2 linked regions of the Lentimicrobium sp. L6 genome follow. Each later gene encodes a partner of the first gene's protein in a complex. Links are inferred from orthologs where the notes say so. Each region holds a gene or a part of one and is shown on either strand. Other genes may lie near its edges. The genes, in order: HNS38_RS04510 and cdaA.

Evidence for each region.
Region 2: the proteins of HNS38_RS04510 (region 1) and cdaA are in contact, whole or in part, in a crystal structure (PDB 7OJS), measured with the Bacillus subtilis proteins. The link is inferred for Lentimicrobium sp. L6 from one-to-one orthologs.

What each region holds. Positions count from the first base shown.
Region 1 is NZ_JABKCA010000012.1:18,515-33,926, reverse strand. What follows is about bases 8,339-11,172. They hold HNS38_RS04510 (phosphomannomutase/phosphoglucomutase), read left to right. Parts: upstream 8,339-9,000; coding sequence 9,001-10,344; downstream 10,345-11,172. Other genes in these bases: HNS38_RS04505 (DUF2279 domain-containing protein), read left to right, coding at 10,337-11,172; HNS38_RS04515 (four helix bundle protein), read left to right, coding at 8,546-8,923; HNS38_RS04520 (hypothetical protein), read left to right, coding at 8,339-8,425. In the rest of the region: HNS38_RS04560 (dihydroorotase), read right to left, coding at 1-188; HNS38_RS04555 (polyprenol monophosphomannose synthase), read right to left, coding at 237-974; HNS38_RS04550 (thioredoxin), read left to right, coding at 1,460-1,813; HNS38_RS04545 (NAD(P)/FAD-dependent oxidoreductase), read left to right, coding at 1,934-2,860; HNS38_RS04540 (hypothetical protein), read left to right, coding at 3,195-3,893; HNS38_RS04535 (hypothetical protein), read left to right, coding at 3,902-4,477; HNS38_RS04530 (hypothetical protein), read left to right, coding at 4,612-5,373; HNS38_RS04525 (leucine-rich repeat domain-containing protein), read left to right, coding at 5,366-8,047; more of HNS38_RS04520, read left to right, coding at 8,117-8,338; more of HNS38_RS04505, read left to right, coding at 11,173-11,245; HNS38_RS04500 (hypothetical protein), read left to right, coding at 11,652-12,119; HNS38_RS21050 (DoxX family membrane protein), read left to right, coding at 12,344-12,544; HNS38_RS04495 (DoxX family protein), read left to right, coding at 12,556-12,714; selenide, water dikinase SelD, read right to left, coding at 12,813-13,847; HNS38_RS04485 (S8/S53 family peptidase), read right to left, coding at 15,381-15,412. UniProt on the Bacillus subtilis protein: Catalyzes the conversion of glucosamine-6-phosphate to glucosamine-1-phosphate. Glucosamine-1-phosphate is used for cell wall biosynthesis.
Region 2 is NZ_JABKCA010000017.1:32,234-47,776, forward strand. Bases 638-3,602 are described here. They hold cdaA (diadenylate cyclase CdaA), read right to left. Parts: upstream 2,537-3,602; coding sequence 1,739-2,536; downstream 638-1,738. Other genes in these bases: aroA (3-phosphoshikimate 1-carboxyvinyltransferase), read left to right, coding at 638-994; HNS38_RS06075 (hypothetical protein), read left to right, coding at 1,052-1,627; folP (dihydropteroate synthase), read right to left, coding at 2,626-3,489; HNS38_RS06090 (DUF1599 domain-containing protein), read left to right, coding at 3,528-3,602. In the rest of the region: more of aroA, read left to right, coding at 1-637; more of HNS38_RS06090, read left to right, coding at 3,603-4,070; HNS38_RS06095 (hypothetical protein), read left to right, coding at 4,097-4,501; HNS38_RS06100 (BT_3928 family protein), read left to right, coding at 4,662-5,762; HNS38_RS06105 (ABC transporter permease), read left to right, coding at 5,762-6,814; HNS38_RS06110 (M23 family metallopeptidase), read left to right, coding at 7,186-8,886; ffh (signal recognition particle protein), read left to right, coding at 9,249-10,583; bifunctional methylenetetrahydrofolate dehydrogenase/methenyltetrahydrofolate cyclohydrolase FolD, read left to right, coding at 10,586-11,467; HNS38_RS06125 (T9SS type A sorting domain-containing protein), read left to right, coding at 11,503-12,738; HNS38_RS06130 (7-carboxy-7-deazaguanine synthase QueE), read left to right, coding at 12,738-13,373; HNS38_RS06135 (4Fe-4S dicluster domain-containing protein), read left to right, coding at 13,703-14,689; nrfD (NrfD/PsrC family molybdoenzyme membrane anchor subunit), read left to right, coding at 14,726-15,543. UniProt on the Bacillus subtilis protein: One of 3 paralogous diadenylate cyclases (DAC) in this bacteria, catalyzing the condensation of 2 ATP molecules into cyclic di-AMP (c-di-AMP). Upon expression in E.coli leads to c-di-AMP synthesis.

The sequences.
Region 1 (15,412 bases):
TGATCATCAATCACCCCGGGAAGTATCCATTTTCCTGTTAAATCCATCACCTCACAATTTTCTGGAAGCTCAGGTTGCTCATCAGCATTATAAATTTTTGAAATATATTGATCCTGGATCAGGATATTTACATATTGCTTTTGGTTCTCATTAATCACCAAAGCATTCTTTAAGAAAAAATTGCTCATCATTCAGATTTTTAGACCCATTGCCTATTCGCCTGAATCAGACAAATTTTAGGCCCTCTTGGGTTTGATTTTTTTAAAGCGCAACTGCATCACACCAAATATAGCTTCTGTAAAGATACTCTTATTCATCTTTGATGTACCTAGAGTTCTATCAGTAAAAATAATAGGAACTTCTTTCACATCAAATCCCAGTTTTACAGAAGTAAATTTCATTTCAATCTGGAAAGCATAACCAGTAAACCTCACCTTATCCAAATCTATTGTTTCTAATACTTTTCTACTATAACAAACAAAGCCTGCAGTGGTATCTCTAATGCTCAAACCTGTTGCCAAACGCACATAGGCAGAGGCATAATAAGACATCAAAACTCTTCCCATAGGCCAATTAACCACATTTACTCCTGTGATATAACGGCTTCCAATGGACATATCTGCTTTGTCCACATGGCAAGCATGATACAATTTTAATAAGTCATCAGGATTATGACTAAAATCGGCATCCATTTCAAATATATATTCATAGGAGCGGTTTAATGCCCATTTAAATCCATGAATATAGGCGGTACCCAATCCTAATTTACCTTTTCTTTCCTCAATAAATAACTGACCTGGAAATTCTTTCATTAAGGATTTCACTATGGCTGCAGTTCCGTCGGGGGAATTGTCTTCAATAACCAAAACATGAAATGGCTTTGATAAACTAAATACATAACGAATAATATTCTCGATATTCTCTTTCTCGTTATATGTAGGTATGATCACTATACTATCTGACACTTGCTTTATTTTGTGGCGAAAATAATAATTATTTGAAGAGCATAAGAGTTAAATTCTATTAATTTGCCTTTGGATTGTTCTTTTCTCTGATTTTTAGCAAAATTAGCTTGAATATTAATTTATCTTAGGATATAGCAAACTGTTGTAAAATTGATTTGCCACTATTGACATTCCAAATCAGTTCTGCCCTGGCCCTAAAGGGAGCCTGATTTGAAAGATTCTGGTAACATTGAAAATTGAGCTTTTAAAACGTAAATACTATTATGAGAGGAAAGTTACGATTTTTGGCTCCCCTCAGGGTTTGGGGCAAACAAAAAATCGATTAATAACACTCAAAGCATTGCAAAACTGACAACCTACTGCCTGTTTTGAACGATTTGACAGCATTTCTACTGACAGACTGACAAAATACTTTAAATCGCTTTAGTATCACCAATTGGCATTATTTATGTATATTTGCATTCTAGAAATTAAACAATAAAAAATATAATAAAATGACGTTACCAACAAATTTAAAGCACGTAGCTACAGGTTCTGAATTAACAGAATTAATTAACCAAGAAGAAAATGTAATGGTATGCTGTGGCCGTATGGGTCCAATGTGTATTCCAGTATACGGATCAATGAAAACATTAGAAGAAAGTGGAGATTATGATCACGTTGCATTCCGCGATATGATGTTCGACAGCCCGGAAGCTGCAATCATTAGAAACCTTCCTGAGTGTAGGAACTTTATGGGATTACCATTTGTGGTTTATTATAAAGGTGGAAAAGTGGCTAAAGCAGTGAGTAGTATTCAGAGTATGGATATGATTAAGTCTGTGATTGATGTAGAATTCGCTAAATAGAGTTTGTTTATAAAGTGTTACTTTTATGTTTCGCTTTACTGATAGAATAAAGAAATTTTCATGTTCGAAGCCCTTTGGGTTATATCATAACCCTTGGGCTTCATTTTTAAGATTAAAGAAATGCAAACAGATTTTGATGCTATTATTTTAGGAGGAGGACCTGCAGGATTAACTGCAGGTATATATATGGCACGCTCCAAAGCCAAAGTATTGATTATTGATAGCAGTATTCCCGGTGGGCAAACCATTTTAACACATGAAATAGCCAACTATCCTGGAATTGAAAGTACAAGTGGATATATGTTAGCCAGTACCATGCAAATGCAAGCCGAAAAATTTGGCTGCACCATCAAAAGCAATATACAAGTTAATGAATTAGAGTTAGATACTAAAATTAAAAGCTTAAGCTTGAGCAGTGGAGAGAAGTTCACAGCAAAAGCTATTATTTTAGCTACCGGAGGCCGTTCCAGAATGATTGGCGCTAAAGGAGAAGATGTATATAAAGGTCGTGGAATCAGCTATTGTGCAACCTGCGATGGTGATTTCTTTCAAGACAAAAATATAATTGTTGTAGGAGGTGGAAACTCGGCTTTAGAAGAAGCAGTTTCACTAACCAAATATGCTTCTAAAGTAACTATCGTTCATATTCTAGATCAGTGGCAAGCCTTTGATTATGCGGTGAGTGAAATGGAAGCCAATGAGAAAATAGATTACATATTGAGTTCTAAAGTATTAGAATTCAAGGGAGAGGATGCCCTCCAAGAAGCCATTATCGAAAATGTAAAAGATGGCAGCACGCATACCAAAAAGATAGATGGGGCCTTTGTTTTTATTGGTTATGAAGCCAATACCGATTTTCTCCATAATGGTCCTGTAAAATTAAACGAGAGAAAAGAAATCTTAGTAAACGAGGACATGCAAACCAACCTAGAAGGCGTTTATGCCGCAGGCGATGCCTTACAAAAAAAATACCGTCAGGTAACCACAGCTGTTTCTGATGGAACCATTGCTGCCTTGGCTGCTCTTGAATACATTCATAAGAATTAAATACAAACAATATCTATTTACTGCAGAGGCCATTATGATTTTCATTTTGGCCTCTTTTGTTGTTAAGAGTTAAGGGTAGATATTATTTACACGTAAAAAACCATTCTTTCACACTAAATCACCCCTAAACCAATCATCTCTCAATTGTTAAAGAAACTTAATATTCATGGGCTTTTGCAATGCTTTTAAATAGTAAACGTTATGACATTACTGGTTTTCTAGCAGGTGAGTGAATTCACTCAAATAAAGGAAGGACAAATAAGCAATTTTAGAGTGTCAATCACATAGCGATTTTCACTATTTTTGCAGTTAATTTTGGATTTAAACAAATAAATTGAAATATAATATTAAGCAAATGAAAGAGGGTAAATCAATGACTAGAATCATCAGCTTTCCTCAAGTGATGATCATTCTATTGGCTTTATTTATTGCCATAGGAGGAACTTCTTGTAAAAGTAAGAAAAAGATAGCCGAAGAAAAAGCAGCCATAGAACTGGCCAACCAGATAGCGCAAGCCAAAGCAAGCTTAAAGGATCTATTGCGCGATGACAATCCTAAAACATGGCAAGAAAAGAAAAACGAGTTCGACCGAATAGTAGCCATGCAATTACGCGATCCTGAAGTTGAGGATTTAATCAATCAGGTGGAAGCTAAACTGGAGAAAGAACGCCAAGAAATGCTAAAACGCCAAGAGGAAGAAGCTCGTTTACGGGCCGAACAAGAAGCCAAAAATCAGAAGCAAGGTCAATTAGATAATATCAACTCCCATTTCTATGCCGTCGCTTCTGCACCATCAGTTAACGAAGCTAACTCTCGCATTGAAAGAGCTTTATCACTATATGCGTCAAAAGATGTACCAGTACTGATTATTTTAAGTGTTTATGGTGATAATCAAAAAGACTACGATAGACCAACTTATATTGAGAAATATTTGAATTATTTGAAAGATGTCAAAAAATATGACAAAGAAATTGACAATTTGAAATATGATGATATGGGAAAAATTATTGAAATTGAACTCATTAAAAAATAATTAGCAAGATGAAGCAAGTAACGAAAATATTTATCCTGGCTCTTCTCTTTTTAGGAACAGCGCAGGTATGGGCTCAAGATGAAATTTCTCCTGAAAGAAAAGAAGCCATCGATAGCCTAGCAATGGAAAAGGTAAAAGATTTAAGCAGGTATATCAGCATCATTGGAAGTAAAGAAACTAGCTTTTCTGAAGCCAATCGTGTGATTGACAGAACATTAGAACTTTTTGCACCAAATAGTCAAATTGGTGTTTCTTCGTTATATAGAAAAGACATTAAATACTACACTGTACGTAAATATTTAAATAGATTAATGGCCTTAAATTATGACCAAGTAACTATCAGTTGGTATAACATACAATACATTAGCGATTTAGAGCCTCAACCTGATGGCACTTATGTGGGAGTAATTACCATTTACCAAAGGTTTGAAGGTAAAAAAGGCGATGACCTAACTTATGTGGATACAACTAAGAAAGACATCACCGTTTATGTAAAACGTAAAGAAACTCAAATTGGTGGTAGAACTATCGGTTTCTGGGACGTTTTATTAGGCGACATTAGAGTTGCTGAGACTTCAAAATAGATTAAATTTGAGCAGTCGGTTCTTAGGATCAGGCTGCTCTTTTTTTATTAACTCCATTGCCATTGAAAAATCTTCAAATCATTTTATTAGCATTTATAATGCTTTGCCTGAGTTCTCCTATCAAGACTCAAGTCGTGGGCAAATTCATGAATGATGAATCGAAACTGTATGCTGAGACCAAACAGGTGAATCAGTTTTTTCGTCGTTTTAATAATGAAGAAGGCCCCGATGGTATCCGATATAGTGTGAGAAGTAAAGAATATCGTAATCCAGATACTCGTGACACTTATTTAAACATTTTATTCGATCTGGAAAACCCAAGTCTCGATGAGCAACTCAGAAAACAATTTATCTCTATTGTGAATAACGATAGTGCTCCTCAGTTTTTAGATTTCCATGCCGATGGTTGGTTTGCTGAAGTAAAAACAAAATTTCTTTATAGAGGAAAACCTAGTTATGTGACTTTTTATTTAGAACTAGAGCAAGAGAATTTGGGTTATAAATGGGTTTTAACTAATGTATTTTTTGAAGAATACGCACAAATTTTAGAAGAAGATGGTTTAAACCAAAATAAATTTCTTCACCCTATGAGTCATGAACTCGATTTCATGAACTTCATCAAAGTATTCGATGACAAGTCTTCTATTGAAGAATACACCAGCCATGGATTTTCTGCCGATTATCTTAGTGTATTTATCTATGAATTTAAACAAGGACTGTTCGAATATCAAACAGTCATGAACTTAAAATTTCATTTCTTCCAAATTCCAGGTTGGTATTTTGAACTGGAAAAATTCAATCGATCCGGTTATAATACAGGATGGTTAATTTCTCGGCTCACACCTATCACCGAAGATGAAAAAGCAGTACTCATGAAATACATTTACCATGATTAGAAAAATATACATACTGTTATTGAGCTTCCTTTTCATAAGCACTTTATCAGCCCAAAAATTAAATCCTGAGGAGGTTAAACAATTTAGTGAGGAGTGTAAAGATTTAGTAAACTATCTTCAATTTACGCTTAATGCAATTGGTGATAACGAGCTTAGCCCCAAAGAAAAAGACATTATCATCAGCGAATCTTTTGCCAAGCTTTTTAGAGATGGGAAAGTACAGATTGAAGATGATTTGGTTCCTGATAGAGAAGCTGTAACCAACAAAGAAGTACAAGCTTATTTAAAAGATGTAGATTTCTTTTTTGAGCAAGCCATCTTCTCCTATAAAGTACTTTCTGTAAATCTATTGCAAGATGAAAACGACAAAGCATATTTCAAGATACATGCACTTAGAACCATAAGCGGAACAAATTTAAATCATGATAGCATCTATAATGAACAAGCCCGATTTGTTGAAGTTGCTGTAAATCCAGATTTACGTGAACTTAAAATTGTGAGTATTTATACTACAAAAATTAATGAGCTAGAGGAAAATATTAAATGGTGGAACGACCTGCCTATTAGCTGGAAAGAAATATTAGGCAACCAACAAAAGTTTATTAAGGATATTGAGTTTTCAAGAGTTTTAAATATACAAAAAGATTTTGTAATTCTCGATCCTCCAAAAGATACCCTAACTTGGGACGAAATAGAACTTGAACCAAGTGATAGCTTAAGAATGGAGTTCCCCATGGCAACTATAGACACCTTCTATTTCGCCACAGATAGTGCAAAAGCCATCTACAAGAAAAGACTCTCCCATTCTTTAAACAAGATTTTAGCCATTAAAGAACTAGATGTTTCAGGCAGGTTAGACATCACTCATTTGGAGCCTGTGAGCAAACTATCAGACATCAGAAGTTTAAACATAAGTGGAACTCTGGTAAACGATCTCTACCCTATTCGTAATTTGATTGATTTGGAGGATTTAAATATTTCAAATACACAGGTAAATAACTTAGATGCTCTGGTTTATAGTATGGCTATTCACAATTTGAATATATCCAACACTAAAGTTTATTCATTGAAACCTCTGGTTAATTTAGGCAATGTGAATATCCTTGATATTTCCAGCACTGGAATTGATGATTTAGAGCCCATTAGTGAATATAGAAACCTTAAAGATTTGCAAATGGAAAAAACCATGGTAGGTGAATTAGACGCCATTTCCAAATTGAAATCCTTGATATATCTAAACATCGATAGCAGTCCTATTTCAAATTTATCTAGCCTTGAAGAATTACTAGAACTTCGTATTTTATCATGTAATAATACACTTATTCAAAGCATTGATCCTCTAAAGAATATGGATCAGCTTAATATTTTATATGTAGACAATACTGAAATTACAAGTATAAAAGCCCTTGATGGAAAAGAAAAGCTAACTAAGATATACTGTGACAATACATTGCTCGGTAAACAAAAAGCACTATTATTTATGAGTGAGAACCCTCAGGTTTTAGTGGTTTATGAAAGTAGAAAACTTCAAAAATGGTTTAAAAACTTGCCTGAATTTTGGGTAGAGATATTCGATTACTACGTAGATATAAATATTAAAAACCCAAGCAAAGAAGAACTTCATCAAGTTGCAGGAATTTTAGAAATAGATTTAAGTGGGCAAGAAAATGTGGTCTCTATTGAGCCTTTATCGCAAATTCAGAACTTAAAGAAACTAAACCTTTCTAAAACTTCAATAGAATCTCTAGAACCTTTATATGAACTTCGTGATTTGAATTGGTTAGACATCAGCTACAGTAAAGTAAACTCTTTAGCCCCTTTAGAAAACAACCATTCCTTGCAATATCTGAATATTTCGAATACCAAGATTACAAATATTGTAGCATTAAAGGAGACCAGTAGCTTGAATAAACTCTACATGAATAATACTCCCATTGCTAATATCAACCCTATTATGGGACTGTCTGGCTTAAGAGAACTGCAAGCGGATGAAACCAGTATCGCAAAGCCCGATTTTGAGAGCTTCATCACAAGTAATCCCCGTTGTTTATGTGTTTATCAAAGTAAAAACTTAAATAGCTGGTGGGATGGACTCTCCCCTATTTGGAAAGAGGTTTTTATGAAAACCCAAAAATGGGATAACACTCCAAATACTAAGGAATTACATCAATTGATTAAACAAACTGAGCTCAATATAGAAAATAATAGAAACATCACAAGTATAAAAGAATTGGAAAATTTCGTTTTCTTGAAAAACCTTAGAATTTCTGGAACTCAAGTGAGTGATGTAAATAGTTTATCCAAACTAAGTCGAATCCAAACCCTCGATTTATCCCAGACTCCTATTTTAAACTTAGATGTATTGGCCGAACTTCCACTTTTAGAATCTGTAAATATCTCAAATACACAAATTAACTACTTGGATTGGGTTGAACAACTGACCAAGCTGCAATTACTGGATATCAGCGGAACTCAAGTGAAGAGCTTGAAATCTTTAAGCACACTTTATATGCTCGAAACACTAATAGCCTATAATACTCGTATTGCTAATTTAAAGCCTTTAAGTGAGTTGGTGAGTCTTAGAAAACTGAAAATTTATAATACTAAAGTCTCCTCAAAAAAAGTAGACCAATTCAAATATGCCAACCCTTCTTGTGTAGTGGATTATTTTTAGTTTATTATTAAAAAATTCTATTTTACTGCCAGTTATACAACAGATCGTATTATTTCCTATTTTTGAATCATGAATGAAAAGATTAAAATAGAATTGTCCAATGAACAATTTACTGCCCTCACCCATTGTATGCTTTCCTACGAAGCCACCGAAGAAGAGGATTATGACAAAATCCTAATGGCTCGTTATATCCTCGGGAAAGTACTAAAGAAGATGATCAATCGCTATCAAGACCTGAAGAAGAAAAACAAGATGAGCCTTAATATTGCAGAAGCAGCAGCTTTTCGTACCCTGATGAGTAGCCAAATTGACCGTTGTGGCATTTATGAGCAGACTATTATTCGTGAGATATTGATGCAGATTGGTAGTAAGCTTTAAAGATTTATGAGTGGTAATTATGATTTATGAGTGGTAATTATGATTTATGAGTGGTAATTATGATTTATGAGTGGAGGATAGAAGAAGAAATATGATATCAAACTTTTAAAAATCTACAATATGAATGCATCAAATACAAGTAAACGAGAATTACTGGAGGATAGGTTAATTGATTTTGCAATTAGTACAAATGAAATAATTGAAAGTTTTCCTAATACCTATTTAGGTAAAAACATATCGAATCAAATATCACGCTCTAGCATATCACCAGCTCTAAATTATGGAGAAGCGCAGGCAGCCGAATCAACAAAGGACTTCATTCACAAAATGGGAATCTGCCTCAAAGAATTAAGAGAGACTTTTGCAGGATTGAAAATATTTGACCGCTCCCAAAAACTATCTAATGATAAAAACGAAATAAATAGGCTAAAAACAGAAGTAAACGAACTAATTTCTATTTTTGTAGCTAGTATCAAAACAGCAAAAAAACGGTTATAGCTTGGCTAAAATCATCATTCATAATTCTGAAATCTTTTAATTCATTAATCAGGTTTCATCATTCAAATATTTAATAAATGAAAGCATTTAAAGCATATGACATCCGCGGAGTATATAATTCCGACTTTAATAAAGAAGACGTTTATAAAGTGGGATTTTTCCTTCCACAATTATTAAATACCAAGAAAATATTAGTTGGACGAGATGCCCGAGTATCTTCTCCTGAAATATACGAATACTTGTGCAAAGGAATCAACGATGCAGGAGCCGATGTATGGGATGCAGGCCTCACAACTACTCCTATGATTTATTGGGGAAGTGGAAAGTTTGAGTTCGAAGCCTCCGTTATGATTACAGCCTCTCATAATCCAGCTCGTTATAATGGGCTTAAAATCTCTGGCAAACACGTAAAGCCTATTGGCTATGGTACAGGTCTTTCCGATTTAGAGAAAATGATGAATACATTAGAAGTCAATCCTATTGGTCCTGAAGGAATTATTAAAGCATTCGATTTTAAAGAGGAATACCTGAAGTTTCAACTCAGTTATTTAAAAGATATTTCGAATCTAAATATAGCATTAGATGTAAGCAATGGTATGGCAGGTATGTTTATCAAAGACATTCTCGGAAATCAACCTCATTATATCTTTGATGATATTGACTGCACCTTCCCCCACCACGAAGCCAATCCCCTAGAACCCGAAAATATAGTCGACCTTCAGAAATTGGTAAAAGAAACCAAAGCCGATGTTGGAGTTATTTTTGATGGTGATGCTGATAGAGTGATGTTTGTGGATGAAAATTCTAGATTCATCTCTCCCGATTTAATTATTGCACTTCTAGGACATCACTTTTTGGAGGATGCTAAACCTGGTACTCGCGTTTTACAAGATATTAGAACAAGTAAAGCAGTGGGTGAGTATTTGAGCCAGTATAAAGTGGAGATGCACATGTGGCGAGTTGGACGAGCTTTTGCGGCACTCAAACTGAAAGAAATTGATGGCTTATTCGGTGGTGAATTGGCTGGGCATTATTATTTCAAAGATTTCTATTATTCTGATTCTGGCCTTTTAGCTGCTATTCTAGTACTCAACATTGTATCGGAAATGAAGAAAAAAGGACTAAGCCTTTCTCAGCTTATCTCTAGAATTGAGACTTACCAAAACTCAGGTGAAATCAACTTCAAGATCGAAAGAAAAGCTGAAGCCATGGAAGCGGTTAAGAATTACTATTTTGAACAAGCAGAACCTGATGCTTTCTTCGATTTTGATGGATATAGATTAGAATATCCTGATTGGTGGCTCAATATCAGACCTTCGAATACGGAGCCTTACCTCAGGTTTTTAGCAGAAGCCAAAACCAAAGAACAACTAGATGAAGTAGTGAATAAATGTAAAGAAATCATTCAAAGCTTTGCTTAAAAACCTCCTTATATTATTATTTGCCTTTTCTATTTTGGGCGTTTCTTTTGGACAAGACCAACAAGATACTACTCAGATTAGAAAAGGTAGATTAATAGGTGTTAGTGCTTTGGCTGGGACTGCTTATATCGGAGGCATAACTGGGCTATATTATTTGTGGTATAAAGATTATGATCAATCTAAATTTCATCTCATCAACGATAATAAAGCTTGGCTTCAGGTAGATAAAGTAGGCCACAGCTTTTCTGCTTATCAAATGGGACGAGTAGCATTTACCGGTTTTCGTTGGGCTGGTCTAGACGAAAAGAAGTCCGTGTGGATTGGTGGAACCTATGGTTTTGTATTTCTGACCACTGTAGAAGTTTTTGATGGACTATCAACCAACTGGGGCTTTAGCTGGGGCGATGTAATAGCAAACGCCGCGGGAACTGGATTATTCATCGGACAGCAATTGGGTTGGAAAGAACAAAGAATTCAAGTCAAATTCTCCTACTCCCCCTCAAAATATGCTCAATACAACCCAGACTTATTGGGAAGTAAACACACTGAAAGATTTCTCAAAGATTATAATGCTCAGACTTATTGGTTATCCATAAATCCACAATCATTCTCCTCCTCCAGAAAAATCTTTCCAAAATGGTTAAATTTCGCAGTGGGATATGGCGCTAAAGGAATGACTGGGACCTATTATAATCCGGAGGAAATAGATGGAGAGACTATTCCTTGCTTTAATAGAACCCGACAGTTCTATCTCTCCTTAGACCTTGATTTAACCAAGATAAAAACACGTTCAGAGTTCTTAAGGTTGGTATTAGAAGTAGCCAATATGGTGAAAATTCCTTTTCCAACTTTGGAGTATAATTCTGAGGATGGTGTAGAGTTTCATGCTATTTATTTTTAGGTTTACTGATGTTTAAGCTCTTGAACTTTACGTATGTCGAGCTTAGGACAGGGCAAACGCGTACTTTTATTTTTCTAATTGTTTTTAACAAAGCTAACGCGGATTTGGTGTGATTTAAATACATTCCTTAATATTAATATTTTCGCACGGAAAACATTTCCGCGCTAGCATTATACCTATAGATTAAACTATTTTTTTCTAAATATAGCTTTTTAACAAAGTATGCGTTTGCCCTGGAGCTTAGGGAACTTCATTGCTTTTTGGGTGGTTTTTTTTAAAATTTAATGCGTTTTTATATCCTAACTGATGAAGTTTTTTTGAATCTTTTTGTAAGGATTAAAATAACTCGTCGACTATTAGTTCAAATAAATAACATGAACGCCCTTAAGGCACAAAAACAAAAATGATGAACAAAAGAAACATTGGAATCCTATCGATAGCTTTTATGCTTGTAGCAAGCGCTGCATTTATGTTGAATGGAACAGCAAAAACAGACTTAACTAATCCTCAAGAGCAATTGGCATTTGCAAACCCTGATGCAGAATTTGATGGAAAATGCGGTGATGGTAAATGTGGAGACGGCAAATCAACAAAAGACACAAAAGCAACTAAAGATGCAAAAGCCAAAAAAGGGGAAAAGAAAGCCAAATGTGGTGATGGCAAATGTGGAGACGGTAAAACTACAGTTGATAAAACTGCATCTAAAGATAAAACAACTACAAAAAGTGCCACATTAGAATCAGATATAAGCAAGTGTGGTGATGGAAAATGTGGAGATGGTAAAGCAAAGAAAGATACTAAAGCAAGCCTAGAAGACAAATCAAAAACCAAAAAAGAAAAATGCGGTAGCGGCAAATGTGGCGACGGCAAATAAGACAAAACAATAAATTAAGGCCGCTCTTATTCGTTCTGATAATTCAGATTTCAAATGGGAACGGCCATTTTTATGCTCTGGCATTAAAAGATATAATTGAATTAAAAAAATGAAAATGACTTCATGCGTTAGCATTTATTAAATACTAAATAAAATGTAGATTAATTGGAGTTTGCAGCTCTTTATCAAATGCACTAGAATTTTTAAAAGATAATCTATAATAAATCATCAGGATTACTTTGGCTTATGGATTTTACAAACTAGCCCTGAATAAATGGAACGATATAGACAGCGTAACAAGCTGGTTTGCCAGTATGACTTATCCACTCCCGAAGCTCTATGCCCACATGGCTTCCGGAACTAAACTACTGGTATCGTATTACTTGCCCTTGGTTTTAGATCTCGACTTATTTCTATTCCTTTAATTTTTGTTAGGATGGTTGCCATTCTTACGGTCCACCTTGGTAATGGTTGGGAAGCTGGAAACAGTGGTTTTGAAATACCCTTCTACTATTTAGTAATGTTAATAGTGATTTTTGTTTATGGCCCAGGAAAATATAGTCTTGATGATATTATTAAAAAGATGCAAGCATAGAGGATGGTTCTTGAATAACAATAGAAACCTTGATAAAGTTCTTCTCTCTAAATAAAGAGTGTCGTACTTTATTGAGGTTTTTATAGGTAAGGCTTGATTTATTTGATGACTATTCCACTACCTTCCTGAATAATCTCACCAATAATAGTCACATCTTTCATACCCAAATTCTTTAATTCATTTACATATAATTCTGCATGAGCTGGAGGTAGACAAACCAACAAACCACCCGAAGTTTGGGCATCACAAATCAATAATTGAGAAGTACGAGAAAGTTTTCCAAAGTCAACTACATGCTCTACATAATCACGGTTATTATAAGTTCCGCCAGGAATAATATTGGCAGCAGCTAAATCCTTTACTGTATCAATAAAAGGAATGGCATCAAAACTAATTTCAGCAGTTACATCAGAAGATTCTACCATTTCTTTCAAATGCCCCATTAATCCAAACCCTGTTACATCTGTACATGAAGAAACGTCATATTTAGACATGATTTCAGCTGGTATTTTATTTAAGGAACTCATCAACTCAATGGCTTGTTTTGCTATTTTCTCATTTACTAAACCACGTTTTATTCCGGTAGAGATAATTCCTGTTCCTATGGGCTTAGTTAAAACCAAGACCTCCCCTATTTTTGCGCCTTTATTTTTAATCATTTGGTCAGGATGAACCAAACCACTAACCACCATTCCGTATTTAGGTTCGGGATCTTCAATGGTATGTCCTCCCAAAATAGGGATACCAGCTTCCTCAGCCTTGCTTTGGGCACCTTTAAGAATCAATTCCAATACTTCCATAGGAAGTGCCTCCTCAGGGAATCCAACTATGTTTAAAGCAAAGATAGGCCTAGCACCCATGGCATAAACATCGCTCAATGCATTGGCCGCAGCAATAGCTCCAAACTGAAACGGGTCATCCACTATTGGTGTAAAGAAATCCAGAGTTTGAACCAAAGCCAATTCATCAGTCAATCGATACACAGCTGCATCGTCTGAAGTATCTGTCCCCACCAATACATTTACATCATGAACTTGAGGCAAAGATTTCAAAACCTGCTGTAATTTCTGAGGTTCTATTTTGCAAGCACAGCCTAAGCCATGGGTATACTGAGTAAGTTTAATTTTAGAAATATCTCGATTTTCAGGCAAATGAATTGTAGAACCATCCGCTTTTGGCATTAATATTTTCACATTTGATACCACTTCTTTAACTGCGGCATCTATGTTTTCTTTGGATGTTGTACGACCAGTTGAAAACCGAATTGTTCCCATAGCAAATTCTAAAGGTATATTCATGGCTTCCAAAACTACAGATACATCAATGCTTTCGGAATGACAAGCCGCACCAGCGGATGCAGCAACATTTTCTAATCTTGCAATTAAAGTATTGGCTTCAATTTTAGGAAAGGAAACACTTAAGGTATTTGCCAAACATTTTTCAGCATGACCATTTCTCTTGATATGAGGTAATTCTTTCTTTAATGAATCCCATAGCATATCACGCATATTTGCATAATGAAGCTGATAATCCTTGAGTTTCTCTGTCACCATTTCAGCCGCTTTTCCCAAGCCAACTATCTCCAAAACATTCTCTGTTCCAGCTCTCATATTTTGCTCATGATCTGCACCATGCATCAGCTTTTCTAATACAACTCCCTCTTTTATATAAATCGCACCAATTCCTTTGGGCGCATAAAGCTTATGGCCAGCAATACTCATCAAATCCAATCCCATTTCCTTCACATCCACAGCAACCTTTCCAATGGACTGCGCTGCATCACTATGAAGCAATATACCTCTTTCTTGGGCTATTTTACCAATTTTAGAAATGGGCTGGATACTACCTACTTCATTATTGGCATGCATCACAGAAATTAGGATGGTTTCTTTTTTAATGGCCTCCTCTAAATCTTTAAGATGGATAATTCCAAATTCGTCAACAGGTAAGTATGTCACTTCAAAACCATTTCTTTCTAAATACTTACATACTTCGAAAATAGCGGGATGCTCAATACTTGAAGTGATAATATGATTCCCTTTATGCTTATTGGCAAAGGCCGCTCCTTTTAAAGCATAATTATTCGATTCCGTTCCTCCACTTGTGAAAATAATTTCGGAGGATTCTGCTCCTATCAAATCAGCCACTTGTTTACGAGCCTTCTCTATGGCCTTTTTAGTTTCGGCACCCAGTTGATGTGAGCTGGACGGGTTGCCAAAATACACCTCTAAATAAGGTCTCATAGCCTCCGCTACGATAGGGTCGATAGGTGTTGTGGCATTATAATCTAGGTATATCATGTTTTTTTATTTAAAGAGCAAATATAGGTAAAGCATTCTGATTATTGATTGTCGGCTGTTGGTTACTGGCTATTAGCTGTTGGCTGTTGGCCAAGAAAAACTAATCCAAGGAGGCTATCATCCATTAAACCCAACTAAGTGAGGCCCTGGTAAAGTGAATAAGAATCACAAATAGAAAGCTAACTGGTTAAAAAAAACTGCCTAGCAAATTATTACTAGGCAGTTTTTAGCTTCGTTGAGTTTCTTTCACTTAAGAATCATCTATTATTTTTATCCTTCGACAAGTTGATGGATCAGTCTTCCAACTTCTGTCATCTGTCATCTGTCATCTGTCATCTGTCATCTGTCATCCATTCAAAACCTTTCTTACTCTTTATAGAATTTCGATTGAGAAACCC
Region 2 (15,543 bases), on another replicon or contig:
TACCGCTTATGCTTCTGCCATTAATGTAAAATCTTTAATCACCGGTTCTGAGAGAATGAAAGAGCGTCCACTAGAGATACTAGTAGATACTTTGAAACAAATTGGCGCGAACATTAGATATGTTGAAAACCCAGGCTTTCCTCCTATTTTAGTTGAAGGAAAGAGAATCAAAGGTGGTGTTATCGATATTGATGCTACAGTAAGTTCCCAGTATATTTCTGCCCTAATGTTGATGGCGCCAAAGATGACAAATGGCCTTATCATGTATTTAAAAGGCGAAGTAGCCTCTATGCCTTATATCAAAATGACTGCCCGAGTAATGGAGCATTTTGGAATCGAAATATTGATGCACGAAAATGCTATCGCCATTAAGAAACAACAATATTCAAGTAGAAGGGAATATTTTGTGGAGAGTGACTGGAGTGCGGCCTCTTATTGGTACGAAATGGCAGCCTTTTCTGAGGATGTTGATTTATTTCTACATGGCTTAAAGAAAGACAGCATACAAGGTGATGCCATGATTGCAGAAGTTTACGAACAGTTTGGAGTTCATAGTGAGTTTTTAGAGAACGGTGTTCGCTTAACCAAAACCAATAACCATTGTCAGCACTTCAAGCACGATTTCTTAGATTACCCCGACATGGTTCAAACCTTAGTTTGTACTTCTGCAGGCTTAGGTATTAGTGGGGAATTTCATGGATTACACAACCTCCGATTTAAAGAAACAGATAGAATTCATGCCTTGCATACAGAATTAAAAGACATGGGACTAAAATTAGATACTTCTGAAGATAGTATCAAAATGGAGGCGTCTAATGCAAAAGTGACTCGTGCTATTAGAACATTTGCTGATCATCGAATGGCCATGTCCTTTGCTCCTCTGGCTATACCTTTTGGTGAAATCACCATAGAAAGCCCCAATGTGGTTAATAAATCTTATCCTGATTTCTGGAATGATTTAAAGAAAGTTGGATTTGTTATGGAGGAGGTTTAATTTTCTAATTCCAAAACCCAATTTACCTATTACATAAGACTCAATTTCATTAAATTCATGATTGAACAACCCTACGCTAGTAGAACGAAGATTGAATCGGATAAATTCAATCTGAAAATTCTAATTCCGTCAAAGAAAAACTGGTTTATTATATTATTTCTAAGTATTTGGTTAGTGGGATGGTTTTTAGGTGAGAAATCAGCCATTATCGACCTTTTAGATTCTAATAACACTGGTATAGTTTTATTTATGATGGTTTGGCTTGCAGGTTGGACTTTTGGAGGAGTATTTTCAATTATTATATTACTTTGGAATCTAGCAGGGAAGGAAACAATTTATATAGACAAAGGAATATTTCAGATTGACAAAAGTATCTTTAGCATCATTATTAGAAGCAAGAAATATGAAACGAAATCAATCAAAAACCTTGAATTAAATCCTGCCCAAAACATAGCGAGCTTATTTGCCCAAAAGAATATTGGGGATTTCTGGGGATTAACTGGTGGAAAGCTTAGATTTGATTACGGAATGAAAACTATTAAATTTGGAATAGGTATAGATGAGGCAGAAGTTAGACATTTAATTACAGAGATAACTAGTAAAGGTTTTCACTCACAAGAATCCACAAGTTAAACCTATTTTTCAGATAACATATAGGCTAGCTGATTCGTAATTAACAATAAAAGTAAATAGGGATACTTTACAAAAAGTATTTTATATTGCAACTCCCACACCAAATTCTCACTAAACCGGATTAAACTCCTTATCCAAGAAATTTTTAAGCTGATGCGCTTGAACATTTTGAACCACCACCCCATTTTTACAATAGGAAATATGACCTGTTTCTTCTGATACAATTAGAGAAATACAATCAGTAGCTTCTGTAATACCTATTGCTGCTCTATGTCTTAATCCCAATGAAACATCTATGCTTCTATTTTTAGAAACCGGCAAAATACACCCCGCAGCTTGAATAATATTGTCACTAATCACCATGGCTCCATCGTGAAGTGGACTGTTTTTAAAGAAGATATTCTCTATTAATTGATCTGAAACTCTAGCATTCATAACCTCCCCGGTCTCAATAATATCATTTAATTCATGTTGATGAGTAACCACAATTAGGGCTCCCGTTTTGTCATCACTCATACTATGACAAGCTTTAACAATTTTATCGGTATCTAAATTAGCTTGTTCAGGCTGGAAATTTCGAAACATAAATTTCAACCGTTCAGGAAGGATTTCTAAGACTTTGGGAGTACCAAATACAAGTAAAAACTGACGCAATTCAGGCTGAAAAACTATGATTAAAGCGATGAAACCCACTCCAATAAAGGCTCCCAATATCTGACTCAACATTTCCATTTGCAAGGCTACTACCAATCTCCAAATAAAATAGATAGCAGCGATACCTGCAAAAATATTAATGGCAACAGTTCCTTTAAGCAAAGCATAAAGCATATACAAAAGCACCGCCACTAGGGCGATATCTAATACATCGAGGAATCTCAGCTCAATAAAACCTGTTACAAATGTTAGCATTTAGTAGTACTTATATTAAGGCGGCAAAGGTATTTTAAAAATCTAATCTGAGGATGCTATTTATACGAATTCACCCAAATATTGATAACCTAGCTTTCTTTTTCACCTCTTTTATACAGTGAAAATAGTTGAATGGTTTCACGAGCTTCTTTAGCATCATGAACACGGAGAACTTTAGCCCCATTTAGTAATGCCAATATATTTAATGCAGTTGTTCCATTCAAAGCTTCCTGTGGGCTTATCCCTAGGGCTCTAAAAATCATAGACTTCCTACTCAATCCAGCTAAAATTGGATATCCAAAGGCTTCCAATTGACTCATTTTGCCCAACAACTCATAATTCTGTTCCAAAGTCTTTGCAAAACCAAAACCCGGATCCAAAATGATATTTTTAAAATCAAGCTCATTAAGCTTCTTGATACCCTCCTCAAAATAATTCTTCACTTCATCAATTACTGAAGAATATGTTGTTTGATTCTGCATGGTTTTAGGCTCTCCTTTAATATGCATCATCACATAGGCCATTTGGTATTGGGCCACTTCAGCGTACATTTGTGAATCCCAAGTACCACCAGAAATATCGTTAATAATATTAACCCCAAGATGGTTGCACTTTTTTACTTGCCCAGCATTATAAGTATCAACCGATAATAGAATACTTGGATATTTCTTCCTCAAAACTTGCAAGGGCTTCTCTAAAATCCTCCATTCCTCTTGTTCGTCTATCAATTCTGCTCCTGGACGAGTTGAAGCCGCTCCAATGTCAATAATAGTACAACCTTCCACCACTAATTTCTCAGCTCTCGATAAAAATCCATCCCCTTTATTATATCTTCCTCCATCAAAAAAACTGTCATCAGTCAAGTTCAGAATCCCCATCAGCTGAGGGACTTCCAAGTCTATTTCCAAATCTCCACATTGAAATTTTGAAAAAGAGCTGTTGTTTTCACTCATTTAATTAATTTTGTGGCTAAATTAAGAAGATATAATCAATGTCAAATACTAGCCAACAATTCAAAGAAGCCATCGCATTATGTAAAAGTGTATTCATGAATAAGATGATTGATTATGGTAGCGCATGGAGAATACTAAGGCCAAGCTCATTAACAGACCAAATCTATATAAAAGCTAGTAGAATTCGTTCCATTCAAGAAAAAGGAAGCAGCAAAGTAAACGAAGGAATCGAACCTGAATTTATTGGCATTGTAAACTATTCTGTAATGGCTCTTATTCAATTGGAAAGAGGCCATGGAGAAAGTGGTGATATCGAACCAATTGAACTTGAAAAACTCTATGATACTCATGTCACTGGTTCTATGTCGTTAATGGAAGACAAAAACCATGATTACGATGAAGCCTGGAGAAATATGCGTATTTCTTCTTTAGATGATATTATACTTATGAAGCTGCTTAGAATTAAATCAATAGAAGATAATGAAGGCAAGACGATTGTCTCTGAAGGTTTAGATGCCAATTATCAAGATATGATTAACTATGCGCTGTTTGCTTTGATTCTTTTATCTGAAAAGAAATAAAATCATTTTCATTAAGTTATTATTATATGAAAAATTCATTATTATTTCTATTATCCATCATTGTATTTGGGTCCTGTGGATACGAACCAATGGCTAGTGTTGATTATACCTTCACGAACAAGTCTAGCACCCATATATCATTGATTTTAAACTATTCTTATATAATAAAGAAAGATACTATTAGAATTGAAACTGAATCTTTTCATATGTTTAAACACTCTTATGAAGATCAGGATTCACCTCCACCCCCTTTTTATAGCAATGGTATCGACACCATATTTTTAATTGTCCAAGACACCATACATACAACATATTATAAGGGCAGTTCAGGAAAATCTCCTTTTAGCCTTGACTCATATACAGGAGGCCAAATAAGTAAAAAAAGAGGAATGCATTACTTTTCCTATGTCTATGATATTAATATAGATTAATAGCCTCTCACAACATTCAAAGTTTATAATTTTGAATTATTTTTTGATTTTTCTGTAATATTTACATTTCATTCACTAAATTTTAGGGATTAAAGTGTCTTATATCTGCAAAATTGTGCAAATTTGCATGCATTAGCATTTTTATTAAAATATTTACCCAATGATACGAATTGCAAGAATAATCAGCAGGTTATTTGTAGGACTAGTTTTTATATTTTCAGGATTTGTAAAAGGAGTTGATCCCCTAGGAACAGCTTATAAAATAGAAGATTATTTTATTGCCTTTGGTACCGACTGGGCTATTCCTTTCGCTTTACCATTAGCTGTTTTACTTTGCGTGGCTGAGTTTTCTCTTGGAGTATTTTTAGTCTTCAATATTTTTAAGAAGACTACAGCATGGTTGGTAGCCTTAATGATGATACTCTTTACATTCCTCACCCTCAATGATGCTATTTACAATCCAGTTCCTGATTGTGGGTGCTTTGGAGATTTTATCATCCTCACCAATTGGGAAACATTTTATAAGAACTTGGTGATTGACTTCTTCTTGATATTTATTTTCTTTACCAGAAACTCATTCGACAATGTTTACAAGAAAACTACGGAATGGTCAATTGCAATTTTGATTGTGATTGGTTTCACCTTATTCAACTCATATAATATCAATCGTCTACCTCTTCTTGATTTCAGATCATGGAAAGTGGGCACCAACCTCAAAGTAGAAAACCCAAAACCCTTAGAGTACTATCTTATCTATAAAAATAAAAACACAGGTGAAACAGAAGAATATCTTTCACCCAATTATCCATATAACGATAGTATTTGGATGAGTCAATGGGAATATTCTGATATGCGAGTGGTAGATCCAAATGAAAGAGTTTCTGATATCCGCTTCTTCGATTTAGCTGGACAAGATATTACAGATAATATTGTTGACGATCCTATGTATCACTTTTTATTAATCTCTTATGATTTAAACGAAGGTGATTGGGAACACCTGGAACAGATGAAAGAATTAAAAAGGCGAGCCACAGAAAACGCCTACTCCTTTAGCTTAATCACAGCAAGTAGTGAAGAAATCATCGACCAGTTTCAAAAAGAAAAAAGATTCTACTCAGATTTATATCAAAGCGATGATATAGATTTAAAAACAATTATCCGCTCTAATCCAGGATTAGTAGTTTTGAAAAATGGTGTAATCATGGGCAAATGGGCACAAGGTCACCTTCCTCAATATGAGGAAATAATAAAACTGAAATAGTGCTGCCTTTTATTCTCAAAAGACTCCTCTATGGATTTTGGGTACTACTTGGCGTAGCTACTTTGGTGTTCTTCTTATTTAATATTTTACCTGGTGATCCTGCTAGAATGATGTTGGGGCAAAGAGCAGATATCGCATCGGTAGAAGCTATCAACAAAGAACTAGGGAGGGACAAATCCATCTATATTCAATATCTCAATTTCTTACACGACTTATCGCCTATCGGAATAAAAGAAAAAACGGAGGAGTCTGCAGGATTTCAAATTTCACCAAACATCAAGAACCATCATCTTCAAATAAAACCACCCTACTTGCGAAAAAGCTTTCAGAGCAACAGAGAGGTAACGAGTATTTTAACAGAAGCTTTTCCGAAAACCTTATTACTAGCAGCCGTATCCATGGGGTTTGCCTTAGTTGTTGGGGTGTTCCTAGGGATGGTCAACATTGTATATCCAAATAAATTTTTAAATTCCTTCATATTTGGTTTGAGCGTATTCGGTATGTCGTTACCCAGCTTTTTTGCCAGTATCTTAATGGCTTGGCTTTTTGCTTTTGTATTGGCCGATTATACCGGTTTAAACTTGTTCGGCTCCCTTTATGAAGTTGACGATTTGGGCAATGGCAAACATCTGGCACTCAAAAACCTGATTCTTCCAGCAATCACCCTAGGCATTCGACCACTAGCCATTATTACAGAATTAACTTCCTCTAGCTTGAAAGAAGTTTTAGCAAAAGACTATATCCGAACTGCACGAGCTAAAGGTCTTACAGAATGGCAAATCCTTAGAAAACACGCCCTAAAAAATGCGCTAAATCCTATTATCACAACCATTTCCGGATGGTTTGCCTCACTTTTGGCAGGTGCTGTTTTTGTAGAATACGTTTTCGATTGGAAAGGAATGGGACTTGTTATCGTTAATTCGCTTGAGAAATACGATTTTCCTGTTCTCATGGGCTCAGTACTTTTTGTGGCCGTTCTCCTCATTCTTGTGAACATAGTAGTAGATATCCTTTATCGAGTAATCGATCCTAGAGTGGAACTGGAAACTTAATGCTGGCTTTTGGTAATTAGCTTTTGGCCTTTATCTGTTGAATTCTAGCCATGATTTTTCGTTTTAACCAATAGCATCCTAATAATTATTAAAGATTCCTCGCTACGCATCGGAATGACAGGTGTTTTGGCAACTCATAAGGAAGAAAGGCTTTGCTTTTTTCAATGCCAAAAGCAAAGCCCTTCTTCCTCCTTATAAAATCCGAACACCTTGTCATTCAGAACGTAATGCAATGAAGTGAAGAATCTTTTTTGATATGGAACTTCATTTGGACAGTTTTGATTTTTAACTATTAACTGTTAAATATTAACTTTTAACTATCAAACGAAATTTCCTATTTTTGCAAACCCCAAAATAAATGAACAAGTTTTATGAAATTCAAATATATCCTACTGATTTTTCTTTCTAGCGTCCTTTTTCAACATTTAAATGCTCAAACTAAGTCAAAATATCCACAAGATTATTTTCGTTCACCTGTAGAAGGTAGAATTTATCTTTCTGGAACATTTGGGGAATTACGCTCCAATCACTTTCATGGCGGAATAGACATTAAAACTGGAGGAGTAGAAGGAAAGAATATTTACGCAGCAGCTGATGGCTGGGTAAGTCGTATTAAAATTTCGCCTTGGGGTTATGGAAATGCTGTTTATATCGATCATCCAAACGGATACACCACCGTTTATGGTCACCTGAAAGAACTCAAAGGAGATGCTGCCAAATACGTTGAACAGCAACAATACAAAAACCAAAGTTTTAGTGTAGACTTATATGTAAAAGCTGGGCAATTTCCAGTTAAAAAAGGAGACATTATTGCCTTAAGTGGAAATACAGGTGGTTCTGGAGGACCTCATCTTCATTTTGAAATTCGTGAAACGGCCAATCAAGAAATCATCAACCCATTACTTTTCGGATTCAAAGTTAAAGACTTCATTACCCCTACCATAAGTTCGATAAGAATATACCCAGCAGAAGAACAGGCTAAAATCGAGGGAAAACAAAATGCTCAAACTTTCACTCTAAAAGGTTGGGGAAGTGATTATTTACTGAAAGAAAAGGATACCTTAGAAATTGCTGGAGACTTTTATCTAGGTATCAACACCATTGACAAACAAAATGATACTCAAAATAAAAATGGAGTTTATGAGATAGAAATTTTCGTGGATTCTAATCTCGTATATTCACACAATGTGGAAAGACTAAATTTTGCTAGCACCAGATATATCAACACACTCATTGATTTTGATTTCTATAAAAAGAAAGGAAGGAGTTATCAAAGAACTTATCAGAGCCCCAATAACAAACTTCCTATTTATGACAAGATTGTAAATAAGGGGGTTTTCTCTTTTAACGATAATCAATACCATCAGATAAAATACATTGTAAAAGACATACATGACAATAAAGCCATCCTCAATTTCACCGTTTTTTCAAAGACTATTGAGAATAATGAGTCATTAAGCAGTGGCAATTTATACTATCCTTTGGGTGAAAATAATTATGAGGACGAAAATATAAAGGTCTATTTCCCGAGTAGAAGTTTATATGATACTTTGAGCTTTAGCTCCTCCATTGAAGAAAGCGACAAATCGATCAATGGAAAGAAATATCATATTGGTAAAGTAGGTGCTGGTTTACAAGAGCATATTCACGTGAAGTTGAAGAATATTGAAATCGAAGAGGACCTAAAAAATAATATTTATATTGGTGAATATTATAAAAAAAGTATCAGCGCTTATTCTTCTTCATGGGAAAACACTAATGACTTGAGTTATAAAACCAGAGATTTTGGCGAATACCTCATTTTAGTTGACACCATTGCGCCCTCTATAAAAGTGAGAACAAAATTAGAAAATAACAAAACACCCAAAAGCCTTTCTTTTACTATTACAGATCAAGAAAGTGGAATTTCTGATTATAATGCTTGGTTCAACGGTTCCTGGATTTTGATGAGTTATGATCCAAAGAAGTCTCGTTTGACTTGCCATCTGAATAATATTCAAGAAAAAAATGTCTTCAAAATCATTATCAAGGATGGCGTAGGTAATATTTCTGAAAAAATACTTCATTTTTAGTTTCATACCCACCCTTTTGTTAAGTAAAACCACTGCGCTTAGTCATTGAATCATTCCATTTGCACATTTTTCTCCAACATTTAATAATCGTTTAATATTAGTTCTAAAAGAGCACTTATATTTGCATAAGAAATATTAGTGAATAATATTTCTTTGGTTAATTATGGTTTGTGTTTGAGGTGCGACTGGTTATCGCACCTTTTTTTTATACTTTCACTTTTCTAAATCCAATCAAAAGTCCCTTTTATACCAATATCATAAAGGCATATCGTTTAATTTCAATAACAAAAACCAAGCATCATTTTAACAAGGAATTTTCATAGAAAATTACTATTTTTGCAGCCCTAAAATTCCAAAAGAATATGTTTGAAGGATTAAATGATAGACTAGAACGTTCGTTCAAAATACTTAAAGGCCAAGGCAAAATCTCTGAGATTAATGTGGCCGAGACTATTAAAGAAATCAGAAAAGCCTTATTAGAGGCCGATGTGAGCTATAAAATCGCTAAAACTTTTACTGCTAATGTAAAGGATAAAGCCTTAGGACTCGATGTTCTAAATGCCGTATCTCCTAAGCAATTAATGGTAAAAATAGTACACGATGAGTTGGCCGAATTAATGGGCGGTACTGCAACAGAACTAAATATAGATAATAATCCTGCTGTAATTTTAATGGCCGGACTTCAAGGCTCTGGTAAAACAACACATACTGCTAAATTAGCTCATTACCTTAAAACCAAAAAAGGAAAGAAACCTTTAATGGTGGCATGTGATGTTTATCGTCCTGCTGCGATTGAGCAATTAAAAGTACTTGGTGGCGAAATTGGAGTTGATGTTTATACTGAAGAAGACAATAAAAACCCCGTAGATATTGCGCGTAACGCGGTAAAACGAGCGCACGAGAGTAGCTATAATGTGGTTCTTGTGGATACTGCTGGTCGTTTGGCTATAGATGAGCAAATGATGAAGGAAATTTCCGAAATCAAAAAAGCCATTAAACCTCACGATACTTTGTTTGTGGTAGATTCCATGACTGGTCAAGATGCTGTAAACACCGCCAAAGCCTTTAACGATCAATTAAACTTTGATGGGGTTATCCTTACCAAATTAGATGGTGATACTCGTGGTGGTGCTGCGCTAACTATCCGTTCGGTAGTTACTAAGCCCATCAAGTTTGTGGGTATTGGAGAAAAAATGGACGCTCTTGATGTATTCCATCCTAGCCGAATGGCCGATAGGATTTTAGGTATGGGTGATATTGTTTCTCTTGTAGAAAGAGCCCAAGAGCAATTTGATGAAGAAGAAGCTAAAAAACTTCAAAAGAAAATTGCTAAAAATCAATTCAATTTCAATGATTTCTTGAATCAAATCAAGCAAATTAAGAAAATGGGTAATGTAAAAGACTTGATGGGTATGATTCCAGGTATGGGAAAAGCCTTAAAGAATGTAGATATTGACGATGATGCTTTCAAAGGCATAGAAGCTATTATATATTCCATGACCCCTGCAGAAAGAGAGAATCCGAAAATCATAGATGGAAGTCGCAGAAGAAGGATTGCATTGGGAGCAGGTACAGAAGTGAGAGAAGTAAATCAACTTCTTAAACAATTTGCCGAAACCAGCAAAATGATGAAAATGATGAGCGGTGGTGGTGGCAAAAACATGATGAATATGATGAATAAAATGAGAAGAAGATAATCATGAGCAAGTTAATCGACGGAAAAGTCACCTCTAAGAAAATTAAAGATAAAATAGCTGCTCAGGTAGCTAAAATGATTGATAACGATGAGAAAGCTCCTCATTTAGCAGCCGTTTTAGTGGGTGCAGATCCAGCAAGCGAGTTTTATGTAAAAAGTAAGGAAAAAGCTTGTCGTTCGGTTGGTATCACTTCTTCACTTTATAAATATTCTGAGAAAACTACTGAAGCTGAGCTGATCGAAATCATCGACTTTTTGAATAATGATCCTGATGTGGATGGATTTATTGTTCAACTTCCGCTTCCAGATCATATTGACGTGGATAGAGTCATCAACAAAATAGATCCCTCAAAAGATGTAGATGGTTTTCATCCTATCAATATTGGCAAAATGGTGACTGGTGCACCAACTTATCTACCTGCTACTCCCTATGGTATCATGATGATGATTGAAGAATATAAAATCGAAACATCTGGTAAAAATGTAGTTGTTTTAGGTAGATCTAATATCGTAGGAACTCCTATTTCTATCATGTTAAGTAGAAAAAGTAATCCTGGCGATGCCACTGTTACCCTATGCCATAGCAGAACCAAAAACCTGAAAGAAATAACTGCCCAAGCGGATATCATTATTGCCGCTATTGGCCAACCAGAATTCTTAACAGAGGATATGGTAAAAAAAGATGCCGTAATTATTGATGTTGGGATTCACAGAAAAAATGACAATTCAGAAAAAGGATATAAAATAGTGGGGGATGTGAAATTTGATGAGGTGAGCAAAAAAGCAAGCCTAATTACTCCTGTTCCTGGTGGTGTTGGTCTCATGACCATTGCTGCACTTTTAGAAAACACTCTTAAAGCTTCTAAGAAAGAAGTTTACAGATAGTTTTTACTTCCGTTCTTATCATAAATCCCACACTTATGAAGAATCTTCTTTTGATTATTGCGTTTATCTTCCCAATAAGTTATTCTTGGGCTCAATTAGGTTGTACGGATCCCAATGCCAATAATTATAACTCCATGGCGCAAGAAAATGATGGATCGTGTTTATATGATCCTGTGCTCATGGAGCCAGAAATAATCATCGAAGAATTGGCTTCGGAAGTATCAGAAACCAGCGGATTAATTTGGTTCAGAAATGCTCCCTGGACCCATAATGACTCTGGAGGAGAACCTGCTATTTATCGTTTAGATGAATCTACGGGTGAAGTCACGCAAAAAATATTGCTCAGAGGAGCTATTAATTTCGATTATGAAGATATCACTCAGGATGAAAATTTTATTTATATTGGTGATTTTGGAAATAACTATGGCACCAGAGACGATCTTACCATCTATAAAATTTTAAAATCAGAAATCCCTGAGGAGGGTAATACTGAAGTTAATACTGAAAAAATTACATTTGCCTATCAAGATCAGATCAACTTTAATAAGCAAAACAGAAGCAATAATTACGATTGTGAATCAGTAGCCTCAATGGGTAACTTTCTCTATATTTTTACAAAAAACTGGGTAAACCAACAAACCAGTTGCTATAAAATCCCTAAACAAGCTGGTCACTATTTACTAGAAATCCACGACCAGTTTAATGTGAGAGGATTATTAACAGGTGCCGACTATTTTGAAGAGGAAAATATTTTGGCCCTCGTAGGTTATGAGAATTTCGTTCCTTTTGTTTGGGTGATTTGGGACTTTAAGAATGATGAGTTTTTTGGTGGAAACAAGAAACGAGTGGACTTTGCTCATATACAAGGAGCTCAAACAGAATCTATTTGCTTTAAAGATAAAGACCATTTATTAATGACTTGTGAGGATTCATTTATTCCTCCACGACTTTATCAACTCGACTTAATACAAATCATAAACGCATCTCGTATAAACTCACCATTATTTAAACCCTTTGAAATCATCCTAAAGCCCAATCCTTCAGAAGGAAAAGTTATAGTCAGTATCAAAGGATTAAAGAAACCTAATTTCGATGTGGAAATCTATAATTTAAGCTGGCAGAAAGTAAGCCAATTTAGTTTCGTAGAAAACCAATTTCAAAAAGGAGTCAGTGTTAAAATTAATACTTCTGAGTTGGGACAAGGGATTTTCTTTGTCCGAGTGAAAGAAGGAAAAAACATTGGTTTCCAAAAACTAATGATTACAGAATAATGACAAAAGAACAAGAGGATATATTGTTAGATGAGGGAAAAATGCTTCCATTAATGGAAGAATTTTATACCATACAAGGAGAGGGAGCCAATACAGGACAAGCCGCTTACTTTATCAGAATTGGAGGTTGTGACGTGGGCTGTAAATGGTGTGATGTGAAAGAGAGTTGGAATCGAAAGATGCATCCTCCTACCCTTACTGATGATATTGTAAAAAATGCTGCTGCTCAGCCCGCAAAGGCAGTTGTGGTTACTGGTGGTGAACCGTTAATGAACAACTTGGACTACCTATGTGCAGAATTGAAAAAAAATAATGTGACACGCTATTTAGAAAGTAGTGGCGCTCACCCCTATTCTGGTGAATGGGAATGGATATGCGTTTCACCAAAGAAAAAATCACCACCGGTGGAGTCTGTTTACTCCAGAGCCAGTGAATTAAAAGTAGTTATTGAAACCGAAGAAGACTTTGCTTGGGCCGAAGCCAATGCTAAACTCGTAAACTCAGATTGCCTTTTATTCCTTCAACCAGAATGGAGTAAAGCAGATCAAATGATGCATGCGATAACAGAATATGTAATGAAGAATCCTCAATGGAATATCTCTATTCAAAGCCACAAATACATGAAAATTCCATAATCCGATGTAAATACCTAGCAAACAACATATTGCTATACATTAAAAAATAGGTAATAAGCTACTGAATTTCGGTATTTTATTACCTATTTCTTTTGAAATTAGGATAGGACTTAGTACTTTTGGCCAACAAATTTCTTTAAGTTATATCTTTATTCCTAATCGTTGGTTTTTATGTCATTTAGAGTTGTAAAACTGTTCAAGAAAAAGAAATAATCACAAGGCTTTTAGGAGTTTAGAAAATTCATTTTACAGTAATTATGGGAAATTTAAAATTTTTGTTAATTTTTTTCCTATTTTCACAGAAGAAAAACAAAATCAAATTATAACATATGTCAGATAATAATTCAAACCCCAAATCAAGGAGAGATTTCCTGAAAATCGGCTCTTTAATTGGGATTGGTGCGGTGGCAGCCGGAGCAGCGGGATATGCTGGCTTTGCCGCTCAAGATGGTAAAGAAGGACATGGTGGCGAAGCTGAGTCTGCTTTATCGGATTCCGAAAAAAAGATTAAAGTGCTGACTGAAGATGGTCAGTTGGCAGAAATTAAAGCCAGTGAACTAAGTCCTGTTCAAAAGGATCAATATACATCAGCTTTACAAGAACAAGGTCGCGAAGGAATCCCAGGTAAGCATTGGGTGATGGTGATAGACTTAGCTCGTTGTAGAAACGTAAGAGCATGTATGGCTTCTTGCCAAAATGCACACCATTTGCGTGAAGAGCAACATCACATCAATGTATTGCGTATGCAAGAATCGGAGCATACAGAGCCATATTTCATGCCCAAGCCTTGTTTCCATTGTGACAACCCTCCATGCACTAAGGTTTGTCCTGTTGATGCTACTTTTAAACGCCAAGATGGAATTGTTTTAATTGATAATGAAAGATGTATAGGTTGCCGTTTCTGTATAGCAGCTTGTCCTTATTCTGCAAGGGTTTTCAACTGGTTTGAGCCTAAGAATCACGAAGAGGATGAAGATTTGCTTTATAATGTCGAGCTTAATGTTCCACAAAAAAAAGGAACTATTTCAAAATGTTTATTTAGTGCCGACCGCTTAAGAGAAGGAAAACTTCCTTATTGTGTTTCCGCATGTCCCAATGGAGTTTATTATTTTGGTGATTTAAATGAGGATGCTGTTACCAATGGTACCTCAGGAGAAACCACTCGTTTTAGCGAATTGATTCGTAAAAATGCAGGATATACGCTACTCCCAGAATTAGGAACTAAACCAAACGTGTATTATTTACCACCAAAAAACAGAATGTTTCCATTCGAATATAATGGTAAAACCACTTTGGAAGACGAACATCACGTTTAAAAAATCATTTGAAAAATCAATAAAAAAATAAAAGATATGTCTGAATCTTTATCAAAAGAACAAGCCAAGAAATTGGTTGATAAGTATGCTGAAGATGCTATCAGACCCATGAAGAACCATAAGGGATTTTTACCTTGGATGGGATTCTTGGGATTGGTAATGGTGGTCTTTGGCTATGCCTATTATATTCAGCTTACTGAAGGATTAGGTGTAACAGCCATGCGCGATTATGTGAGTTGGGGATTGTACATTTCCAATTTTGTATTCTTTGTTGCTGTGAGTTTGGTTGGAATGCTAGTGAGTGCAGTTTTAGGATTAGCAGGGCAAAAATGGGTAAAGCCTATCACTAGAGTTTCCGAAATTATTGCTTTAGGATTTGTAATGGTAGCCGGTTTGGTTATTATCACAGATATGGGTCGTCCGGATAGGTTTTTAAATCTATTCCTTCACGGAAGACTACAATCTCCTATTGTTTGGGATGTTACAGTAATTACAACTTATGTAGCTATTAGCACCCTCCTCTTTATTTTACCTTTAATTCCTGATTTAGCTTTTATCAAAAAGAAAATGAAGGATATGCCTGTTTGGCAATATCAATTGTATAATATCCTTAGTTTAGGTTGGATTGGTACTCCAGAGCAATATAAAATTCTTCATAAGAGTATTAGAATGCTAAGTATCATCATCATACCAGTAGCTATGGCTATTCATACGGTAACATCTTGGCTATTTGCATCTACTTTGCGAATTGGCTGGGACACTACTGTTTTTGGTCCTTATTTCGTAGCTGGAGCTTTTGTAGCAGGAACAGCAGCCGTCATTATTGTGATGTATATTCTTCGTTCTAATTACAA